Regions from separate parts of the Streptomyces sp. NPDC058632 genome, predicted to be linked through region 1. Evidence: riboswitches for the same ligand, from Rfam matches in the RefSeq annotation. Region 1 holds a riboswitch; each other region holds the start of a gene.
What was found. Region 1 has a riboswitch for thiamine pyrophosphate ahead of thiC (phosphomethylpyrimidine synthase ThiC). Riboswitches for the same ligand answer to the same signal wherever they lie in the genome.
Positions count from the first base shown of each region.

Region 2: it holds a riboswitch for thiamine pyrophosphate, as region 1 does, so the genes downstream of both, ACFWVE_RS05445 (thiamine ABC transporter substrate binding subunit) here and thiC (phosphomethylpyrimidine synthase ThiC) in region 1, are expected to answer to the same signal.
Region 3: it holds a riboswitch for thiamine pyrophosphate, as region 1 does, so the genes downstream of both, thiO (glycine oxidase ThiO) here and thiC (phosphomethylpyrimidine synthase ThiC) in region 1, are expected to answer to the same signal.

Region 1 is NZ_JBHXQZ010000058.1:16,316-23,269, forward strand. Features, by position in the region: gene ACFWVE_RS21880 (VWA domain-containing protein) at 1-834, opposite strand, end outside; gene thiC (phosphomethylpyrimidine synthase ThiC) at 934-2,748, opposite strand; TPP riboswitch at 2,741-2,931, opposite strand; gene ACFWVE_RS21890 (YibE/F family protein) at 3,205-4,731, shown strand; gene ACFWVE_RS21895 (SsgA family sporulation/cell division regulator) at 4,908-5,342, opposite strand; gene ACFWVE_RS21900 (IclR family transcriptional regulator C-terminal domain-containing protein) at 5,440-6,165, opposite strand; gene ACFWVE_RS21905 (DUF5326 family protein) at 6,468-6,680, opposite strand; gene ACFWVE_RS21910 (cupin domain-containing protein) at 6,856-6,954, opposite strand, start outside.
Region 2 is NZ_JBHXQZ010000008.1:57,570-64,523, reverse strand. Features, by position in the region: gene ACFWVE_RS05455 (ABC transporter ATP-binding protein) at 1-619, opposite strand, end outside; gene ACFWVE_RS05450 (ABC transporter permease) at 620-2,221, opposite strand; gene ACFWVE_RS05445 (thiamine ABC transporter substrate binding subunit) at 2,299-3,402, opposite strand; TPP riboswitch at 3,485-3,590, opposite strand; gene rlmN (23S rRNA (adenine(2503)-C(2))-methyltransferase RlmN) at 3,639-4,769, opposite strand; gene ACFWVE_RS05435 (phosphatidate cytidylyltransferase) at 5,050-6,057, opposite strand; gene frr (ribosome recycling factor) at 6,186-6,743, opposite strand; gene pyrH (UMP kinase) at 6,925-6,954, opposite strand, start outside.
Region 3 is NZ_JBHXQZ010000046.1:6,553-13,506, reverse strand. Features, by position in the region: gene ACFWVE_RS18915 (thiazole synthase) at 1-502, opposite strand, end outside; gene thiS (sulfur carrier protein ThiS) at 505-747, opposite strand; gene thiO (glycine oxidase ThiO) at 744-1,967, opposite strand; TPP riboswitch at 1,965-2,076, opposite strand; gene ACFWVE_RS18900 (hypothetical protein) at 2,136-2,480, shown strand; gene ACFWVE_RS18895 (NAD(P)/FAD-dependent oxidoreductase) at 2,535-3,779, shown strand; gene ACFWVE_RS18890 (Rv2175c family DNA-binding protein) at 3,898-4,263, shown strand; gene thiE (thiamine phosphate synthase) at 4,622-5,302, shown strand; gene metF (methylenetetrahydrofolate reductase [NAD(P)H]) at 5,395-6,318, shown strand; gene ACFWVE_RS18875 (hypothetical protein) at 6,375-6,954, shown strand, end outside.

The sequences.
Region 1 (6,954 bases):
CAGACTGACTGCCACCTGCTCCTTGCGCAGTGACAGCCGCTTGCGCATGTCCACCGGAAGCCGCTCCTCGCCCTTGGTGAGCCGCGGAGCGGCCGACGGCGCAGAGGACGGAACAGGGTGTCCCGGGGCGGAGGCGGCGGGCGCGCCCGAGGGCTGGGACTGGGACGGGGACTGGGGCGGGGACTGGGTGGCGGGTACTGCCGGCGGGACCGGCGGCACCGCGAGGGCGGCAGGAGGCGTCGTCACGCCGGGTGCCGTGGTGGAGCCGTCAGCCGTCGCGGAGGCCGCTGCCGCCGGGGAAGTGTCGTCCACGGTGATGCCGAAGTCGGTGGCCAGCCCGGCGAGCCCCGAGGCGTACCCCTGCCCCACCGCGCGGAACTTCCACTTTCCCTGGCGCCGGTACAGCTCGCCGCCGATGAACGCGGTCTCCGTCCCGGCCACCATGTCGAACCGGGCGATCTCGGCCCCCACGCCGGCGTCGAGCAGCCTGAGCACCAGTCCCGGCACCTGGCCGAACGTCCCGCCGTCGGACGACGCGCACAGCACGATCCGCTCGACGGCCGGTTCCAGCAGACGCAGGTCCACCTCGATCGTGTCGGTCGCGGCGCCGGCGGCGCTCCGCTTCCCCAGGTGCGTCACGGCGTCGGAGGTGTGCCGCGGCTGGTTGTAGAAGACGAAGTCGCCCTCGTCCCGCACCCGCCCGGTCTCCGTGAGCAGCAGAGCCGACGCATCGATGTCGGGCACACCGGCCCCGGCCGCCCAAGCGAGCTCGACGTGCACCGCCTGGGCATCGACGGGAAGGTTGGACCCCTTGCTCATTGATCTCGCTGTCATGGCATCCAGTCTGCCGACCCGTCCTCCCGGGAGGGGAGGGGGCAGGCCCGAACGGCCCGCCCCCTCGTCCTTCCCGTCCGCTCGTTCGTTCAGTACGTCTCAGTCCGCCAACGGCAGGTACACGCGGTTGCCTGCCTCTGCGAACTCCTTCGACTTCCGCAGCATCCCCTCGGCGATCTCCTCGGCCGACACGCCCTCCGCCGAGGTCCCGCCGAACCGCTCCGTGATACTCCGGCTGATCTTCATGGAGCAGAACTTCGGCCCGCACATCGAGCAGAAGTGCGCAGTCTTCGCGGGCTCCGCCGGCAGGGTCGCGTCGTGGAACTCGCGTGCCGTGTCCGGGTCGAGGGCCAGGTTGAACTGATCCTCCCACCGGAACTCGAAACGCGCGTCGGACAGGGCGTCGTCCCACTCCTGCGCCCCCGGATGCCCCTTGGCGAGGTCGGCGGCATGGGCGGCGATCTTGTAGGTGATGACACCGGTCTTGACGTCGTCACGGTCGGGCAGGCCCAGGTGCTCCTTGGGCGTGACGTAGCAGAGCATCGCCGTACCCCACCAGGCGATCATCGCCGCACCGATACCGGAGGTGATGTGGTCGTACGCGGGCGCGACGTCCGTCGTCAGCGGGCCGAGCGTATAGAACGGGGCTTCATCGCAGATCTCCTGCTGGAGTTCGATGTTCTCCTTGATCTTGTGCATCGGGACATGTCCCGGGCCCTCGATCATGGTCTGCACATTCAAATGCCTGGCGACCCGGTTGAGTTCCCCGAGCGTGCGCAACTCCGCGAACTGGGCCTCGTCGTTGGCGTCGGCGATCGAGCCCGGCCGCAGACCGTCGCCGAGCGAGTAGGTGACGTCGTACGCCGCGAGGATCTCGCAGAGTTCCTCGAAGTTCTCGTACAGGAACGACTCCTTGTGGTGCGCCAGGCACCATGCCGCCATGATCGAGCCGCCGCGCGAGACGATGCCCGTCTTGCGGTGGGCGGTGAGCGGCACATACGCCAGCCGTACGCCCGCGTGGACCGTCATGTAGTCCACGCCCTGTTCGGCCTGTTCGACGACCGTGTCCTTGTAGATCTCCCAGGTCAGCTCCTCGGCCCTGCCGTCGACCTTCTCCAGTGCCTGGTAGAGCGGCACTGTCCCGATGGGGACGGGGGAGTTGCGCAGCACCCACTCCCGGGTGGTGTGGATGTTGCGGCCGGTGGACAGGTCCATGACCGTGTCGGCACCCCACCGGGTCGCCCAGGTCATCTTCTCCACCTCCTCCTCGATGGAGGAGGTCACCGCGGAGTTGCCGATGTTGGCGTTGACTTTCACCAGAAACCGTTTGCCGATGATCATCGGCTCGATCTCCGGATGGTTGACATTGGCAGGCAGCACCGCGCGGCCTGCCGCGATCTCCTCACGCACGACCTCCGGCGACACGTTCTCCCGGATGGCCACGTACTCCATCTCGGGCGTGATCTCGCCGCGGCGTGCGTACGCCAACTGTGTGACCGCCCCGCCCGCGCGGCCCCGGCGCGGCTGACGTGGCCGGCCGGGGAACACCGCGTCGAGATTGCGCAGTCCACCGCGTGGCGAGGTGTGCTTGATCCCGTCGTCCTCGGGGCGGACCGGACGACCCGCGTATTCCTCGGTGTCACCGCGCGCGATGACCCAGTTCTCCCGCAGCGGCGCCAGCCCTCTGCGCACATCGGTGTCGACCAGGGGGTCGGTGTACGGGCCCGATGTGTCGTACAGCGTGACCGACTGCCCGTTGGTGAGGTGCACCTGACGGACCGGCACCCGCAGGTCGGGGCGTGTGCCCTCGACATACACCTTGTGCCAGCCGATGGACTTCCCGTCCTCCTCCCGCACCGACGCTTCCGTCGGATCCTGGGTGGAGGCAGGCGTGCGTGCGTCCTTGTTGGTCATGAGACCTACTCCCTACGCCGGCATTACCCGGTAACAGGTTCAGCGGTCGACGCAGCGGCTTCCGTCCGTCGGCGTTCCGTGTGAAACATCACTCGGACAACGGTGATGTTTCATGTGAAACGTCGCTGGGACAGAGGTCAGCGCCCTCTCAGCCCGGTGCTCCGAGCTCCCGCGTGTACAAAAGGTGCCTCCACGCTAGCGGGAATTCTGGCGCGGTGAACAGAGGGCCCTCGTTGTTCTTGCGATGATCGGGCGGTGACCTCGACGCAGCCTCCCCCGTACCCGCCGCCCGAACCACCCCGCGGCTCCGGCGCCCGAACCGGCGGCGACCGTGGCAGAGGGCCCGCGCCCGACAACGGCCTGAACCGTGGGGAGGACCAGGGAGACGGTCCCGGCTCCGGAGGCTGGTTCGGGCATGGACACGATCCCGGCGAGGCACCTGCGGCACAGAGCCACCTGCCCGGCCGGGTCCCGGCTCACGGGCCGAGGCAGGGCCGGGGAGGGCAAGGCCGAGCCCGCGGCCAGGATCACGGTCCGGGTCATGACCACAGACCGGACCCCGGTGGCGGGGGCCGCGGGCGTGGCCCGAACTCCGGTGACGGACCGAACTCGGGCGGTGGACACGGCGGTCCGCCTCCAGGCGACGGCGGGCACCAGCACAGTCCGGGCTCCGATGGCGGGAACGGCCACGGGCACAGTCACAGCCACGGCCCGGCCGCCCCTGTCTCGAAGCACCTGCGCAAGGTCATCGCGGCGGTCCTCATCCCGTTCGGCGCTGCGGTGCTGATCGGTCTCGCGGTGCTGTGGCCGGGTGGCGCACCCGGCCACGAACGCACCGGTGTCGGCTTCGACCGGCAGACGCAGCAGGCCACGGTCACCAAGGTGGACGAGGTGAGCTGTTCGTCCGTCAACGCGTCCGGAGGCGTCCCGACCGGCGACACCTCGACGGCCGAGGGATCCTCCGCGCAGCAGCAGGCGGACGGCACGTGCAAGAAGGCGACGATCAGGGTCGACACCGGCGACGATGTGGGCCGCACCTTCACCGAGATCGTGCAGCCGGACCAGTCACGGCAGCTGAGCGAAGGCCAGGAGGTCGTGGTCGCCTACGAGCCCTCCGCTCCGAGGGATCTCCAGTACTCGGTCGCCGATGTGAACCGGCGCGTGCCGCTGGCCCTGCTCGCCGGTATCTTCGCGGTCGCCGTCGTGGTCGTCGGACGGCTGCGCGGTGTGATGGCACTGGTCGCACTGGCGGTCAGCTTCCTGGTGCTGAACTTCTTCATCCTGCCCGCGATCCTGCAGGGATCGAACCCCTTGGCCGTGGCGGTGGTGGGGGCGAGCGCCATCATGCTGCAAGCCCTGTATCTCTGCCACGGACTGTCGGCACGCACCTCCGTGGCGGTGCTCGGCACCCTGATCTCGCTGCTGCTGATCGGCATTCTGGGCTCGGTCTTCATCAGCTGGGCAGCGCTGACCGGCGACACCGACGACAACACCGGGCTGATCCACGGCCTCTACCCCGACATCGACATGAGCGGTCTGCTGCTGGCCGGCATCATCATCGGATCACTCGGTGTGCTCGACGACGTGACGGTCACGCAGACGTCGGCCGTCTGGGAACTGCACGAGGCCAACCCGTCGATGGGCCGGCGCGGACTGTATCGCGCGGGCATCCGCATCGGCCGCGACCACATCGCGTCCGTCGTCAACACCCTGGTCCTCGCCTACGCGGGCGCCGCGCTGCCCTTGCTGCTGCTGTTCTCCATCGCACAGAGCAGTGTGGGGACGGTCGCCAACAGCGAGCTGGTGGCGCAGGAGATCGTGCGTACGCTGATCGGCTCGATCGGTCTGGTCGCCTCGGTGCCGGTCACCACGGCGCTGGCCGCCCTGGTGGTCTCGGCCGACCGTCCGACGGCTCAGGCGGCCGAGGAAGGCGTCCGGGCGGCTCCGGCACGCGGCGGGCGGGGCAGGCGCCGCAAGCACTGACCCGTTGCGCCGGACCGCACCGTCGGCTCGTGACCGTCCGCGGTCCCTCCCCCGGCGACCCGCCCTCCGACAGCCGGCCACCAGGGCGGCCCGGTCCCCGTTGCGGAAGCGTTCCTGCACGGTGCGGCGGAACGTGCTGGCTCGTTCCGCCACCGGCTACCCGGTGGCGGAACGCTTCACCCGGCGCCCTGCTCCGCCAGGATGCGGTCCAACGCATCGTCGAGATGGGCGTCGAAGTCGGCGAGCGCCCCTTCCTGGCCCAGCGGCACCAATTTGTCGGTGCGGTCGAGGAAGGCCACGAGCGGCGCCGTCGACGAGCGGAACAGCGCGTGGTCACCGCCGACCTGAAGCCGGATCAACACCTCGCCCAGGGCGTCGGGGTCGACCGGCGATACGCGTACGTCACCCTCGCCGCATGGTCTGCCCACGCCGTCGATCAGCAGCTCCCGGCCGAACGCCCAGGTCACCGGCGCGTCACCGGGAAGATGGAAGGTCAGCCGTACGGCGTAGGGATCACAGGTGTCGTAGCGGAGCTCCACCGGGATACGGAAGGACAGCTCCTCCGACACGAGAAAGCTCATCATGACCTCTGCCTGCACGGACTCGCGCATCGCCTACCCCGTCTTCGCTACGGACCGGCCGGGAATGGACCCCTGGCACTAGGTGAATCTTGCTCAACGTACACGGTAAATCACAAGGAGTAAGTTTTCAGATGCTGATAGAGAGCGCCAACGGCCCCAGCAGACGGCCCACTTCCGTCTGCAACTGCTGGGCGGCAGGGCGCAGCCGGTGGACCTGATGCACCGGCAGAGAGACGGCGACCGTCGCGGCCGTGGCACCGGCTGTGATGGGGACGGCCGCGCACACCGTGCCCAGCGCGTACTCCTGACGCGCGAACACCGGCTCCATGCGACGCGTCCGCTCCAGACGCCGGAGCAGGCTGTGCCCGTCGCGCACGGTGTACGGCGTGACAGGCTGCACGGGGTAGCGGTCGAGGTGGTCCCGGCGGGCGGCCTCGTCGAGCTGGGAGAGCAAGCACTGCCCGATGGCGTGCGCATGACCGGTCGCGCGGAAATCGGCCCGTTCCTGGACCGCGGGATGGCCCGGGGTGTCGGAGACGCACACCAGGTCGATCTCGCCCTCGTGGTACACCGCGTAGTAGACGGGAGCCCTGATCGCGTCACGCCAGCGCGCGAGCGCGTCGACAATCGTGCTGCGACGTTTCTGCGGGGCTCCGGTACTGGTCAGCCGCTCGGCCGCGTCGCCGAGGAAGAACAGCCCCTTGTCGCGGCGCAGATAGCCCTCGTGCACCAGGGTGCGCAGCAGGTGGTAGGCCGTGGGAAGCGCCAGCCCCGTCTCTCGGGCCAGCTGTTTGGCCGGGGCCCCGCACTCGTGCCCCGCGACGGACTCCAGCAGACGCATCGCGCGTTGCACCGAGCCGATGAGGGTCGCGGTGGGCGCCGGCTCGGACGCCGCCCGCGCACGGGGCTGGCAGGGAACGGCGGACAGATGTGCGGGGACAGTGGCAGCCGTGGCCAAGGGTCACTCCCGGAGCGAGGGGGCAGCCCGTGCGGGGGAACACGGGTGGGGGTGTACGCCGCTCGCGGGGATCGTCCCCGCATGGCTTTCCGGACTCTAACCGTCTGTCACCGCGGACAGACGGTCCGTCCGGGAAACTTCCCCCGCCCGAGGGAACCGGCGCCGGCTGTCACCGCTTCACCGGCTCCCCGTGGGGCTCACCAGTCGCCGCGTGACGTCGAACTCGACGTGAACTTCCGTACGACGTAGATGAGTCCGCCGACCAGGGCGACGAAGACCAGCACCTTGAAGAGCAGCCCGATCACGAAGCCGACCACGCTGGCTATCAGGCCGCCGAACACGACCAGGGCGATGACGGGCACCGCGATCCACTTCACCCACCACGGCAGTCCCATGTAGATCTCTCGCATCGCCTTCGTCCTTACCTGCTCCGCCCGTCTCGTACCGGGTCGCGTGAATGATGTCCTGCACTCGATGCTAGGGCGGCAGGAGCCCTGCCGGGGGCCTCGGATCCCTTGTCCGCCCCTGAGCGGTCCCCTAGGGAACCCCGAGACCGCAGCTCAGCTCTCGGCCGGAAACCGCAGCTCAGCTCTCGGGCGGAGAGAACACCACCAGGACCCTCAGGTCCTCACTGATGTGGTGGAACTTGTGCGCGACACCGGCCGGCACGTACACGATGCTGCC
Region 2 (6,954 bases), on a different contig from region 1:
GCATCACCACGACCCGGTCGGCCAGGGCGAACGCCTCGCCCTGGTCGTGCGTCACGGCGAGCACGGTGGTGCCCAGCCGCCCGAACAGCTCCCGGAGTTCGACGACGAGCCGTTCCCTCAGCGATCGGTCGAGCTGACCGAGCGGCTCGTCGAGCATCAGCAGCCGCGGGCTGGGCGCCAGCGCGCGGGCGAGCGCCACACGTTGCTGCTCGCCGCCGGACAGGGCCGCCACCGCCCGCCGGGCCGCCCCGGGCAGCCCGACGAGGTCCAGCAGCTCCCTTACCCGACGGGTCTGTTCGGCGCGAGACGCGCCGCGCATCCGCAGCCCGAAGGCCACGTTGCCGCCCACGTCCCGCTGCGGGAACAGCTGGTGGTCCTGGAACATCAGCCCGACCCCGCGCCGGTGTGCGGGCACGCCCGCCTGGTCGCGCCCGGCGAGCGAGATCCGCCCCGCGTCGAGGGGCTGCAGCCCGGCCACCGCCCGCAGCAGCGTGGACTTGCCGCTGCCGCTCGGCCCGAGCACGCAGACGATCTCGTGTTCGGCGACCTGGAGATCCACGGTGGCAAGCACCGCCCGCCCGCCGAAGCGGACGGTGGCACCCTCGAGGCTCAGCAGCATCTAGAACTCCCCGGACCGGTCGGTCCGCAGCCGCTCGAGGAGCAGCAGCGCCACCGCGCACACGATCATCAGAATCGTCGACAGGGCCATCGCCTGTCCGTAGTTGAGCTCCCCCGGCCGGCCCAGCAGCCGTGCCACGGCCACCGGCAGCGTCGGGTTGTCCGGGCGCGCGATGAACACCGTCGCCCCGAACTCCCCCAGCGACACGGCGAAGGCGAACCCCGCCGCGACGAGCACGGCCCGCCGTACCATCGGCAGGTCCACCTCCCGCCACACCCGCCACGGCGACGCCCCGAGCACCGCCGCCGCCTCCCGCAGCCGCATGTCGACGGCCCGCAGCACGGGCAGCATGGTCCGCACGACGAAGGGGACACCGACCAGTGCCTGCGCGAGGGGCACCAGGAGCCAGGAGGAGCGCAGGTCCAGCGGCGGCTCGTCGAGGGCGATCAGGAACCCGAAGCCCACGGTCACCGCGGACACTCCCAGCGGCAGCATCAGCAGGGCGTCGAAGCCCCGCACCAGCCGTCCCGCGTCGCGCCGGGTGAGCGCGACGGACGCCAGGGTCCCGATCACCACGGCGATGGCGGTGGCTGCGACCGCGTAGCGCAGGGAGTTGCCGACCGCCTCGATCGGCGCGACCAGGAACACGCCCCCGTCGTCGTGGGTCAGTGCCCGGTAGTGGCCGAGGCCGACGTCGCCGAAGGACCGTTCCACCAGTACCGCGAGCGGCAGGAGCAGCAGCACGGCGACGGTGGCGACGACCCCGGCGAGCAGCGCCCACTGCCCGGTGCCGCTCGGCCGGCGCGCGGTCCGGGAGGCGTCCACCAGCCGCAGCGCGGTCTCCCGCCGCCGTACGGTCCAGGCGTGCAGGGCGAGGATCGCGCCCACCGCGACGAACTGGATCATCGTCAGGACGGCGGCGGTGGACAGGTCGAAGATCTCCGACGTCTGCCGGTAGATCTCCACTTCGAGGGTGGCGAAGGTGGGTCCGCCGAGGATCTGCACCACACCGAACGAGGTGAAGGTGAACAGGAAGACCATCAGCGCGGCGGCTGCCACGGCGGGGGCCAGCGCGGGCAGTGTGACGGTCCGCCAGGCCGTGAGCCGGGAGGCGCCGAGCATCCGCGCGGCCTCCTCCTGCCGCGGGTCGAGCTGTCCCCACAGCCCGCCGACGGTCCGTACGACGACGGCGTAGTTGAAGAAGACGTGCGCGAGCAGGATCGCCCACACGGTGGTGTCCAGCCGCAGACCCCACAGCTCGTCGAGAAGCCCGCCGCGCCCCACGAGCGCCATGAACGCCGTACCGACGACGACCGTCGGCAGCACGAACGGGACGGTGACCACGGCCCGCAGCAGCTGCTTGCCGGGGAAGTCGAAGCGGGCGAAGACATACGCGCCGGGCAGGGCGATCAGGAGGGTGAGGGCGGTGGAGACCAGCGCCTGCCAGGTGGTGAACCACAGCACCTGCCGGACGTCGGACTGCGCCAGCACCTCCCCGATCCGCCCGAGCTGCCAGACCCCGTCGGCCCTCAGGCCGCGTGCGACGATCGCGGCGACGGGGTGGGCGAAGAAGACGGCGAAGAACGCGACGGGCAAGACCATCAGGGCGAGCCGGGCCGCGGCCCCGCGCCGCCGCGCCGCGGCCCGGCTCACTTCGGGACGGCTCACTTCAGGACGGCTCACTTCAGGACGAGCGAGGTCCACGACTTGATCCACTGGTCACGGTGGTCGGCGATCTTCGCCGGGTCCATGGTCTCGGGGTTCTCGGCCTGCGGTCCGAACTCCACGAACTCCTCGGGCACCTGGGCGGCCTCCCGCACCGGGTAGACGAACATGTTGAGCGGCATGTCGTCCTGGAACGGCTTGCTGATCAGGAAGTCGAGCAGCGCCTTGCCGCCCTCGGGGTTCTGCGCGTTGCTCAGCAGCCCCGCGTACTCCACCTGGCGGAAGCAGGTGCCGTCGGCGACACCGGTGGGCGCGGTCCTCGGCTTCGGGTCGGCGTAGATCACCTCGGCGGGCGGCGAGGAGGCGTAGGACACCACCAGCGGCCGGTCGCCCCCCGCCTGCTTGCCGCCGGCCGAGCCGGAGAACTCCTCGTTGTAGGCCTGCTCCCAGCCGTCGACCACCTTCACGCCATTGGCCTTGAGCTTCTTCCAGTAGTCCTGCCAGTTCTCGTCGCCGTACTTGGCGGCGGTGCCGAGGACGAAGCCGAGGCCGGGCGAGGAGGTGGAGGCGTTCGACGTGACGAGCAGGTCCTTGTACGCGGGCTCGGCCAGGTCGTCGAAGGTCCGCGGCGGGGCCAGGTCGCGCTCCTCGAACCATGCCTTGTCGTAGTTGACGCAGACGTCACCGGTGTCGACGGGGGTGACCCGGTGCTTGTCCTCGTCGGCGCGGTACTCGGGAAGGACGAGGTCGGAGCCCTTCGCCTCGTACGGCTGGAACAGCCCGTTGTCGAGGGCGCGGGACAGCAGGGTGTTGTCGACGCCGAAGAAGACGTCGCCCTGGGGGTTGTCCTTGGTCAGGATCGCCTTGTTGACGGCCTGCCCGGCGTCGCCGTCCTCCAGGACCTTCAGCCGGTAGCCGGTCTGCTTCTCGAAGGCCGCGACGACGTCCTCGGACGCGGCCCACGAGTTGTGGCTGACGAGCGTGACGGTCTTCGAACCGCCGCCGCTTCGGCCGTCGCCGCCGGAGCCGTCCGACCCGTCGGACGAGGAACCACAGGCGGACAGTGTGACCAGACCCAGCCCTACGGCCAGGCTCGTGACCTTCTTGGTGATGTTCACCGGTATTTCCTCCTGGGGGTGACCAGGAAGAGACGCGGCCCTGCCCGGGACCCCTGCGGGTGTCCCGGGCAGGGCGCAACAGCTCGAGTGATGACCGATCTCCCTACCCAGAATGACCTGGGCGAGGTTCGGAGGGTCTGCGGCCGATGCCGCACTCTCAGCGCTGTGGCGCTCCCCTGTCGGAATATGAACGTGTGATGGCCCGGTATGCAGTTGTTGTTCCTGTGCCGGTCAGGTTACCGCTCGCTCGCGGCGAGCTGACCGCAGGCCCCGTCGATCTCCTGTCCACGGGTGTCCCGGATCGTCACCGGCACACCGTGCGAGGCGATCGCGTCCACGAACGCCTTCTCGTCCTCGGGCCGCGAGGCGGTCCACTTGGAGCCGGGCGTCGGGTTGAGCGGGATGAGGTTGACGTGCACGGGCTTGCCCTTCAGCAGCCGCCCGAGCCGGTCACCGCGCCACGCCTGGTCGTTGATGTCCCGGATCAGCGCGTACTCGATGGACAGCCGCCGCCCGGACCTGGCCGCGTACTCGAACCCGGAGTCCAGGACCTCGCGCACCTTCCACCGCGTGTTCACGGGGACGAGGGTGTCGCGCAGTTCGTCGTCGGGCGCGTGCAGGGAGATGGCGAGGCGGCACTTGAAGCCCTCGTCGGAGAACCGGTTGATCGCCGGCACGAGCCCGACCGTCGACACGGTGATCCCGCGCTGGGACAGCCCGAGACCGTCCGGCTCGGGGTCGGTCAGGCGGCGGATGGCGCCGACGACCCGGTTGTAGTTGGCGAGCGGCTCGCCCATCCCCATGAAGACGATGTTGCTCAGCCGCGCCGGCCCACCGGGGACCTCCCCGTCCCGCAGCGACCGCATCCCGTCCACGATCTGGTGCACGATCTCCGCGGTGGACAGGTTCCGGTCGAGACCGGCCTGCCCGGTCGCGCAGAACGGGCAGTTCATGCCGCAGCCCGCCTGCGAGCTGATGCACATCGTCACCCTGTCCGGGTAGCGCATGAGCACCGACTCGACGAGCGTCCCGTCGAACAGCTTCCACAGCGTCTTGCGGGTGGTGCCCTGGTCGGTGGACAGATGCCGGACCACCGACATCAGCTCCGGAAGCAGCACCTCCTGCAGCTTGGACCGGGAACCGGCGGGAATGTCGGTCCACTGCTCCGGGTCGTGCGCGTACCGCGCGAAGTAGTGCTGCGAGAGCTGCTTCGCCCGGAACGGCTTCTCACCGGCCGCTGCGACCGCCTCCTTGCGCTCGGCGGGCGTGAGGTCGGCAAGGTGCCGCGGCGGCTTCTTCGCTCCGCGGGGGGCGACGAAGGCGAGCTCACCGGGAGCAGGACGGGCCACGGTCGGGCAACTCCTCATGACGACGGGTCCTACGGCACCCCCGTATCGGCGGGGAGGGCTCAGGTCTCCTGGCTCCGGCATGGCCGTACCGTCGGGACACCCCCGCATCGGCGGGGGAATGTGAAAAGGGCCCGCAGCCAGTGCCGCAGGCCCTTCCAGCGTACCTGATGACCGTCAACCCGAGCCGACGAAGATCACCAACAGCAACCACACCACCGGCGCCGTCGGCAGCAGCGAGTCCAGCCGGTCCATACCGTACCCACGTGCGGCTACCGCCGCGCGGCACCGTGGCCTTCCCTCACCCCGAGCCGACGAACACCACCAACAGCAACCACACCACCGGCGCCGTCGGCAGCAGCGAGTCCAGCCGGTCCATGATGCCGCCGTGCCCCGGGAGCAGTGTGCCCATGTCCTTGATGCCGAGGTCCCGCTTGATCATGGATTCACCCAGGTCGCCGAGGGTGGCGCTGACCGAGACCGCGAGGCCGAGCAGCAGCCCCTGCCACCAGGTGCCGCCTTCGATCAGGAACTGCATGCACAGTGCGCCCGCCACCATGGCGAACCCGACCGCGCCCAGCAGGCCCTCGCGGGTCTTGCCGGGGCTGATGCGCGGGGCGAGCTTGTGCGTGCCGAACCGCCAGCCGACGGCGTACGCGCCGGTGTCGGCGACGACCGTGATCACTATGAACGTCAGCACCCGCCAGGACCCGTCGTCCGCGGCCAGCATCATCGACACGAAGGTCGCCAGGAACGGCACGTAGAACGCGGCGAAGACCCCCGCCGTGACATCCCTGAGGTAGTTCTCGGGCGGCTGGGCCATCCGCCAGACCAGCACCGCCAGCGCGGTGAGCGCCACGGCCATCCAGGCGCCGTCGCTGCCCCAGACGTACCCGGAGACGATCATGGCCGCCCCGCCGGCCGCGAGCGGCACGAACGGCGCCTTGATGCCCTTGCGCTCCTCGAGCCGCTTCGTCAGCTCCCGCAGGCCCACCACTATGGCGACGGCGACAACGCCGACGAAGACGGCCTTCACGATGAACAACGAGACGACGACCAGCGCACAGAGGCCGACGCCGACACCTATCGCAGCACCCAGATCACGCCCCGCGGTCTTCTTCCGCGGTGGGGGCACCGGCTGCGGGGCGTCGGACATGGACTCCGGATTCTGCGGGTGGTACGGCATCTCCCCGAGGTGGGGGCGCGCCCGCGTCGTCTCGTCTCGGAACAGGGAGCCGCTCAGCCGAGCAGCCCCCTGATCCGCGTCCTGGTCACCGCCGTGTTCGGGTTCGTCGGGCACGATGGGCATGGGGCGAGTCTGCTGCGCGTAGTGCGCATCGTACGGGGAACCCGCCGGGCCGGCTTCCTGGACGGGCCCCTGGTCGGGCGGCCCCCAGTACCCGGCCTGTGGCGGCGCCCCCCAGGAAGAGTCGTTCATCAGACCTCGAGCAGTTCCGCTTCCTTGTGCTTCAGGAGCTCGTCCACCTGGGCGACGTACTTCGCGGTGGTGTCGTCGAGCTCCTTCTCCGCACGGCGTCCCTCGTCCTCGCCGACCTCGCCATCCTTGATCATCTTGTCGATGGCGTCCTTGGCCTTGCGGCGCACGGAACGGATGGAGACCTTGGCGTCCTCGGCCTTGGCCTTGGCCACCTTGATGTAGTCGCGGCGGCGCTCCTCGGTCAGCTCGGGAAACACCACGCGGATGATGTTGCCGTCGTTGCTCGGGTTGACTCCCAGGTCGGAGTCGCGGATCGCCTGCTCGATGTTGCGCAGCGCGCTCTTGTCGAACGGCGTCACCACGGCCATGCGCGGCTCGGGCACGGAGAACGAGGCCAGCTGGTTGATCGGCGTCGGCGCGCCGTAGTAGTCGGCCACGATCTTGTTGAACATCGCCGGGTGCGCACGGCCGGTGCGGATCGCGGCGAAGTCCTCCTTGGCGACCACGACGGCCTTCTCCATCTTCTCCTCGGCTTCGAGGAGGGTCTCTTCGATCACCACTTGCTCCTGCGTGTCTTGAGTAGGCCCGGCCGCGGTTCCCTGTCGGGGCAACGGCCGGCTGCGTCGCGTCTTCTTCCTGCACGGTTCCCGACCGGTGGGACATTGTCCATCCCCCGGCCCGGTCCGTCCCGTCCGTCCCCCGGAGGTGTCGCCCCTCGGACGGGTGCTTGTGGTCCGGTCACTTCCGGTACGTCGGGTCACCCACCAG
Region 3 (6,954 bases), on a different contig from region 1:
GCGGGTTGCGGATGCCGAGTCCCGACCCGATCGGCGACCCGAGCGGCATGATCGCCGCACAGCCGACGTCCTCCAGCTTCCGCGCCAGCACCGGATCGTCATTGGTGTACGGCAGCACCGTGAACCCGTCGTCGACCAGGGTCTCCGCCGCCTCCAGCAGCTCGATCGGATCCGGCAGGAGGGTGCGCTCGTCGGCGATGACCTCCAGTTTGACCAGATCGGTGCCGAGCGCCTCCCGCGCGAGACGCGCGGTGAGCACCGCCTCACCGGCGGTGTAGCAGCCCGCCGTGTTCGGCAGCACCCGGATGCCCAGCCGGTCCAGCACCGACAGGACCGAGCCGTGCACCGAGGCGTTCACCCGACGCATCGCGACGGTCGTCAGCTCCGTCCCGGACGCCACCAGCGCCCGCTCCAGCACCTCGAGGCTGGGCGCACCGCCGGTCCCCATGATCAGCCGGGACGTGAGGGACGTACCGCCGAGAACGAACGGATCGTCGGCCATGGTCAGCCTCCTTGGACGGCGGTCAGGACTTCCACCCGGTCCCCCTCGGAGAGGGACGTGAGCGGCCACTGCGCACGCGGGACGACGGTCTCGTTGAGGGCGGCGGCCACCCCGGAGGGAGCAGAGGTCAGGGTGGCGACCAGCGCGTCGAGCGCCGTACCCGGAGCCACCTCGCGCGGCTCCCCGTTGACGCAGACGGAGACGGTGCCGGTCCGGCCGGCCGGGACCTTCGCCGGATCGTTCATGCGGGCTGCTCCGTGAGTGCGGCGGCGGTGAACCGCCGGGGAGTGAAGGGGCGGGCCTCGGCCGGGAGTTCACCGGTGGTCAGAACCTCGGCCAGGGCGTCGCCGGTGACCGGCGTGAGCAGCACGCCGTTGCGGTGGTGCCCGGTCGCGAGGACCAGCCCCGCCAGCGCGGACGGACCGAGCAGCGGCGCGTTGTCCGGGGAGCCGGGGCGCAGCCCGGCCCGGGTCTCGGTGAACGGCAGTTCGGTGATCCCGGGGACGAGTTCGTGGGCGTCGCGCAGCAGTTCGTACACCCCGCCCGCGGTGACGGTCGTGTCCCAGCCCTGTTCCTCGCTGGTCGCCCCGATCACCAGCTCGCCGTTCTCGCGCGGCACCAGGTACACATGGCTGCCGCGCACCACCGCGCGTACCGTCCGGCTCAGGAGCGGACCGAACCGGTCCGGCATCGCCAGCCGGACCACCTGCCCCTTCACGGGACGTACCGGAGGCCGTACCTCCGCCGGGATCCCCGCGAGCCGCCCGCTCAGGCTGCCCCCGGCGAGCACCACCTGTCCGGCGCCCAGAGCGGTGCCGTCGGCGGTGACCACGCCCGTGGCCCGCTCCCCGCTGACGGTGAGCCGCTCGGCCCACGCGCGGTGCAGGACCACGCCCGCCCGCTCGCAGGCAGTCACCAGCGCGGCCGCCAGGCGCCGGGGGTCGATCTGGTGGTCGCCGTCCACCCGCAGCCCGCCGCGCACCCCCGGGGCGAGCATCGGTTCCAGGCGCCGGCAGTCCCGCCCGGACAGCCACTGCGAGTCGAGCCCCGACTGCTGCTGCAGGACGTGCAGTTCGCGCAGATGGGCGCGGTCGTCGGCGTCCAGTGCGACCGCGAGTGTGCCGCAGCGGCGGTAGCCGAGGTCGTGGCCGGTGGCCTCGGTGAGCTCGGCGGCGAAGTCGGGGTAGCGGCGCGCGGAGGCGAGATTCAGACCGAGCAGGGTCTGCTCGCCGTAGTGCAGTTCCGTGACGGCGGCCAGCATCCCGGCGGCCACCCGGGCGGCACCGGCGCCCGGTTCGGGGTCCAGCACGGTCGTGGCCAGCCCGCGCTGTGCGGCCCGCCAGGCCGTGACCAGGCCGATGATCCCGCCCCCGACGACGAGGACGTCCGGAGAACGTCCCGGGGCGTGCGGGGTGCCCGGGGCGTCCGGGGTACCCGAGGCACCTGAGGTGTGCGTGGGCGACATGGGCGTCCAGCCCCTCCCTTCGCCGGCATGACCCGGATCAGGTTCATACGGTCGGAGGCCGCCAGCCTCCCTCTCAGCCCGGTGCGTCCGGACTCCCGCGCGTGTTCTACGGTGGCCAGCCTAGCCCTCGAACAATGCCGGAACAACGAACGCGTAGGGAGCCTTCACATGGCCGGTTCGCTCGACGGCCTAGTCCTCTCCCCGGTCGCCGACCAGGCGCCGGGGCAGGTCGGTGCCCGCACCCGGTTCGTCTACCACGAGCGGGACGGCCGGATCTGGGCCGAGTACGCGGGCGGTGACGTCGTCCGCGGGCACCTGGTGGGCACCAGGGAAGGGGACCGGCTGGACTTCCGGTACGTGCAGCTGGGGCGGGACGGCACCACCTCGAGCGGACACTGCGCGTCGACGGTCGTGGAACTGCCCGACGGGAGGGTGCGGCTGGAGGAGACCTGGGAGTGGGAGTCGCAGCCGGGCAGCGGCACCAGCGTGGTGGAGCAGCTCACGACCCCCTGACCGGACCGGACCCTGGGACCGACCGGCCACGGGACGGGTGTCTATGGTGATCAGGTGAGCGAGCAGACGCAGGAACGAGGGTCGTCCGGGCCGCGGCGCGTGGTGGTGACGGGAGCCGGCATGGCCGGTGTGCAGACCGCCGTCGCCCTCCGCGAGCAGGGCTTCACCGGCGCCGTGACCCTCATCGGCGCCGAGCCCCACCAGCCGTACGACAGACCGCCGTTGTCCAAGGCCGTCCTGCTCGGGACGGCGGAGGACTCCGCCCTCGACGTCGACTTCGAGGCACTCGGCATCGAACTGCGGCTCGGCTGCGAGGTGTTCGGGCTGCGCCCCGCCGACCACGAGCTGGACACGGAGGCAGGGCCGGTCCCCTACGACGTCCTGGTCGTCGCGACCGGCGCCGAACCGGTCCGGCTGCCGGGCACCGAAGGGGTCCCCGGCGTCCACCTGCTGCGCACCCTGGACGACGCCGAACGGCTGCGGCCGGTGCTCGCGCGCCGGCAGGACGTGGTGGTCGTCGGCGCCGGCTGGATCGGCGCCGAGTTCGCCACGGCGGCGCGCGAGGCGGGCTGCGCGGTCACCGTCGTGGAGGCCGCCGCCCGCCCGCTGGCCGAGGCGCTGCCCGCCGAGGTGGCCGCCCCGATGACCTCCTGGTACGGCGACGCGGGAGTGGAGCTGCGGACGCACGCGCGCGTGGAGCGCGTCGAGCCGGGCGCGGTGGTGCTGGACGACGGCTCGCGGCTGGCCGCGGACGCCGTCGTCGTCGGGATCGGTGCCCGCCCCGCAACCGCCTGGCTGGCCGGCTCCGGTATCGAGCTGGGCCGGTACGGCGAGGTGGTCGCCGACGCCCGCCTGACGACCTCAGTGCCGGACGTGTACGCGGTCGGCGACTGCGCGTCCTTCCCCTCGGAGCGGTACGGCGAACGCCTGCTGGTGCACCACTGGGACAACGCCCTCCAGGGCCCGCGCACGGTCGCGGCGAACATCGCCGGGGCGGCCACCGGTGAGCCCCCGGCGGTGTACGACCCGGTGCCGTACTTCTGGTCCGAGCAGTTCGGACGCTTCGTCCAGTACGCCGGACACCACGCGGACGCCGACCGGACGGTGTGGCGCGGGGAGGCGGACGGACCGGCGTGGACGGTCTGCTGGCTCCGCGGGTCCCGGCTGGTCGCGCTGCTGGCCGTGGGCCGCCCCCGCGACCTGGCCCAGGGGCGCCGGCTGATCGAGGCGGGCACGGCGGTGGACGGGACACTGCTGGCCGACCCGGCGAGACCGCTGAAGTCGGCGAGGGCGGCGTGAGCGCCGGGTCCCCCGGTGCCCTCGTACTCCCTGCCCGGCCATCCGCCCGGGGTGAAACATCAGCCCAGGTGGAGGGGCCTGGCTTCCGACCGTCGGTGGCAGATGGCACGCTTGTCCCGTGACCGAGATTGACGCAAAGATCGATGCTCTCGTCCCCGCCTGGCTCACCCTGCCCGACATCGCCGAGATGCTCGGCGTCGAGGTGACGCGCGTCCGGCAGCTGGTCAAGGACGGCCAGCTCATCGCCGTACGCCGAGGTGAGAACCGCGCACTGCACGTCCCCGCCGCCTTCATCGACGGGGACAAGGTCGTCAAGGGCCTCTCCGGGACCCTGACGCTCCTGCGGGACGACGGCTTCACGGACGAAGAGATGCTGGACTGGCTCTTCACCCCCGACGAGAGCCTGCCGGGCACGCCCGCGCAGGCGCTGAGCGAGAACCGTGGCACGGAGGTGAAGCGCCGCGCCCAGGCGCTCGCGGTCTGACCCCGGGACGTGCCCCGGGGCGGACCGCCGGGACCCGCACGCGCGCCGGTACGCACATCCGTGCCGGTACGCGCACTTGTGCTCGTCCCCGCGCCCGTACCCGTACCCGGACGTGAACCGCCACCGCCTCGACCGTCCCGGCGCCGCTCGTGCAGGGCGCCGGGACGAAGGCGTGGCAGCGGCGCCGGACGGGGCCCGATCGCGGCCGGGTCTCCCGGTCGCCGGGGCGGCGGCATAGGGTCCGTTGCGGCGTGTGCTCCGCCGGCCCCTGGTGGGCCGGGGCATCCGCCGACGACCCACCCGGGCCCGCCCCGCGCCGGCCGGGCCCGGCCGCCACCGACACACGGGGGACTCCCGCATGCCCGACACCGCCGCAGGCACGGCCCCGCGCGCCCGCCTCGCCGACTCCCTGGTCTACCTCTGCACCGACGCCCGCAAGCGGCAGGGCGACCTCCCGGAGTTCCTGGACGCGGTCCTGGCCGGCGGCGTCGACATCGTCCAGCTCAGGGACAAGGGCATGGAGGCCGCCGAGGAGCTGGAGCACCTGGCGGTTCTCGCGGACGCCTGCGCCCGGCACGGCAAGCTGCTCGCGGTGAACGACCGCGCGGACGTCGCCCACGCCGCCGGCGCCGACGTACTGCACCTGGGACAGGGCGACCTCCCCGTCCCCGCGGCCCGGGCCGTCCTCGGCGAGGACATCCTGATCGGCCGCTCCACGCACGCCGAGTCCGAGGCCGCCGCGGCAGCCGTGCAGGAGGGCGTGGACTACTTCTGCACCGGCCCCTGCTGGCCCACCCCCACCAAGCCCGGCCGCCACGCCCCAGGCCTCGGCCTGGTCCGGTACGCCGCCGCCCTCGGCACCGGCCGCCCCTGGTTCGCCATCGGCGGCATCGGCCTCGACAACCTCGACGAGGTGCTGGACGCCGGCGCCCGCCGGGTCGTCGTCGTACGGGCCATCACCGAGGCGGACGACCCGGGTGCGGCGGCGGCCGAGTTCGCGAGGCGGACGCGGCAGGCGGCAGGCGGCACCTGCCCCTGACAGTGTCCAAGGGGTGGACAACAAGTCGGCAATTCCGGCAAATCTCCCGCATCCGGTTGGGGAGACCGGCGCCCCCTGGCTAACCTGCCGGTATGGCCCTCGGAACCGCATCCGTCAGGACTGATCACGCGCGCACCGTGCGTGACATGCTCGCTGCCGGAAAGACGACGTACTCGTTCGAGTTCTCGGCGCCGAAGACGCCCAAGGGCCAGCGGAACCTCTGGAGCGCGCTGCGCAGGGTCGAGGCGGTCGCCCCGGACTTCGTCTCCGTCACCTACGGGGCCGGAGGGTCCACCCGCGCGGGCACGGTCCACGAGACCGAGCAGATCGTCGCCGACACCACCCTCACCCCGGTCGCCCACCTCACCGCGGTCGACCACTCCGTCGCCGAACTGCGCAACATCATCGGCCAGTACGCCGACGCCGGGATCCGCAACATGCTCGCCGTGCGGGGCGACCCGCCCGGCGACCCGACGGCCGACTGGATCCCGCATCCGCAGGGCCTGACCTACGCCGCCGAACTCGTCCGGCTCATCAAGGAGTCGGGCGACTTCTGCGTGGGTGTCGCCGCCTTCCCGGAGATGCACCCGAGGTCGTCCGACTGGGACGCGGACGTCGCGAACTTCGTCGACAAGTGCCGGGCCGGCGCCGACTACGCGATCACCCAGATGTTCTTCCAGCCCGAGTCATACCTGCGCCTGCGTGACCGAGTCGACGCGGCGGGTTGCGGGACGCCGGTGATCCCCGAGGTCATGCCGGTGACCAGCGTGAAGATGTTGGAGAGGTTGCCGCAACTCAGTAACGCATCGTTCCCGGATGCCCTGAAAGAGCGGATCCTCGCAGCGGCGGACGATCCGGCGGCGGTACGCTCCATCGGTATCGAGTTCGCCACGGAGTTCTGCGCACGGCTGCTGGCCGAGGGAGTGCCCGGACTGCACTTCATCACGCTCAACAACTCCACGGCGACGCTGGAAATCTACGAGAACCTGGGCCTGCACCACCCACTGCGGGCCTAGACCGGTCGCACCGGCATACGACACACTGCGTAGCGGCCACTGGGAGAGGGGCGTACATGGGCTGGACGGTCCTCTACATCGCGTTCGGCGTTGTCGCGTTGTGGCTGCTCGGCGAGGTGCTGCTGCAGTACAAGGCGCGCCTGCGCTGGCGGCTGCTCGCCTTCGCGGGCTTCCTGGGCGTCGTGCTCGGCGTGCTGATCCCGTCCGTCCCCGTCATCGGACTGGGCGCCATCGCCTTCGCGATCGGCCAGACCTACGTCACACTGTCGTTCCGCCGTGGCTTCGCGGAAGGCTGGGCGGTCAACGCCCCGCTGCTGTCCGCCGTCAAGGGGGGCCGCGGTGACCGCGGGCACCAGGACCCGGCCCCGGAGGTCCCCGACCCGGAGGCCACCGGCGACGGGTACGGCGACGAGGGCGCCGGCCGGCGCCGCGACCGGGACTCCTACGGAGCCGACGACGACTACGACCGCGACGACGTGTTCACGCCCGTGCGCGGCGAGCAGCAGGCGGCCGCCGGGACCACCGCCGTCTACGAGCCGCAGCCCATGCCCGACGACACCGGCTCGTACGGCGTCTACAGCGACAACGGGTACGGCACCCCCGCCCAGGACGACCAGTACGCGGCCACCGCCCAGA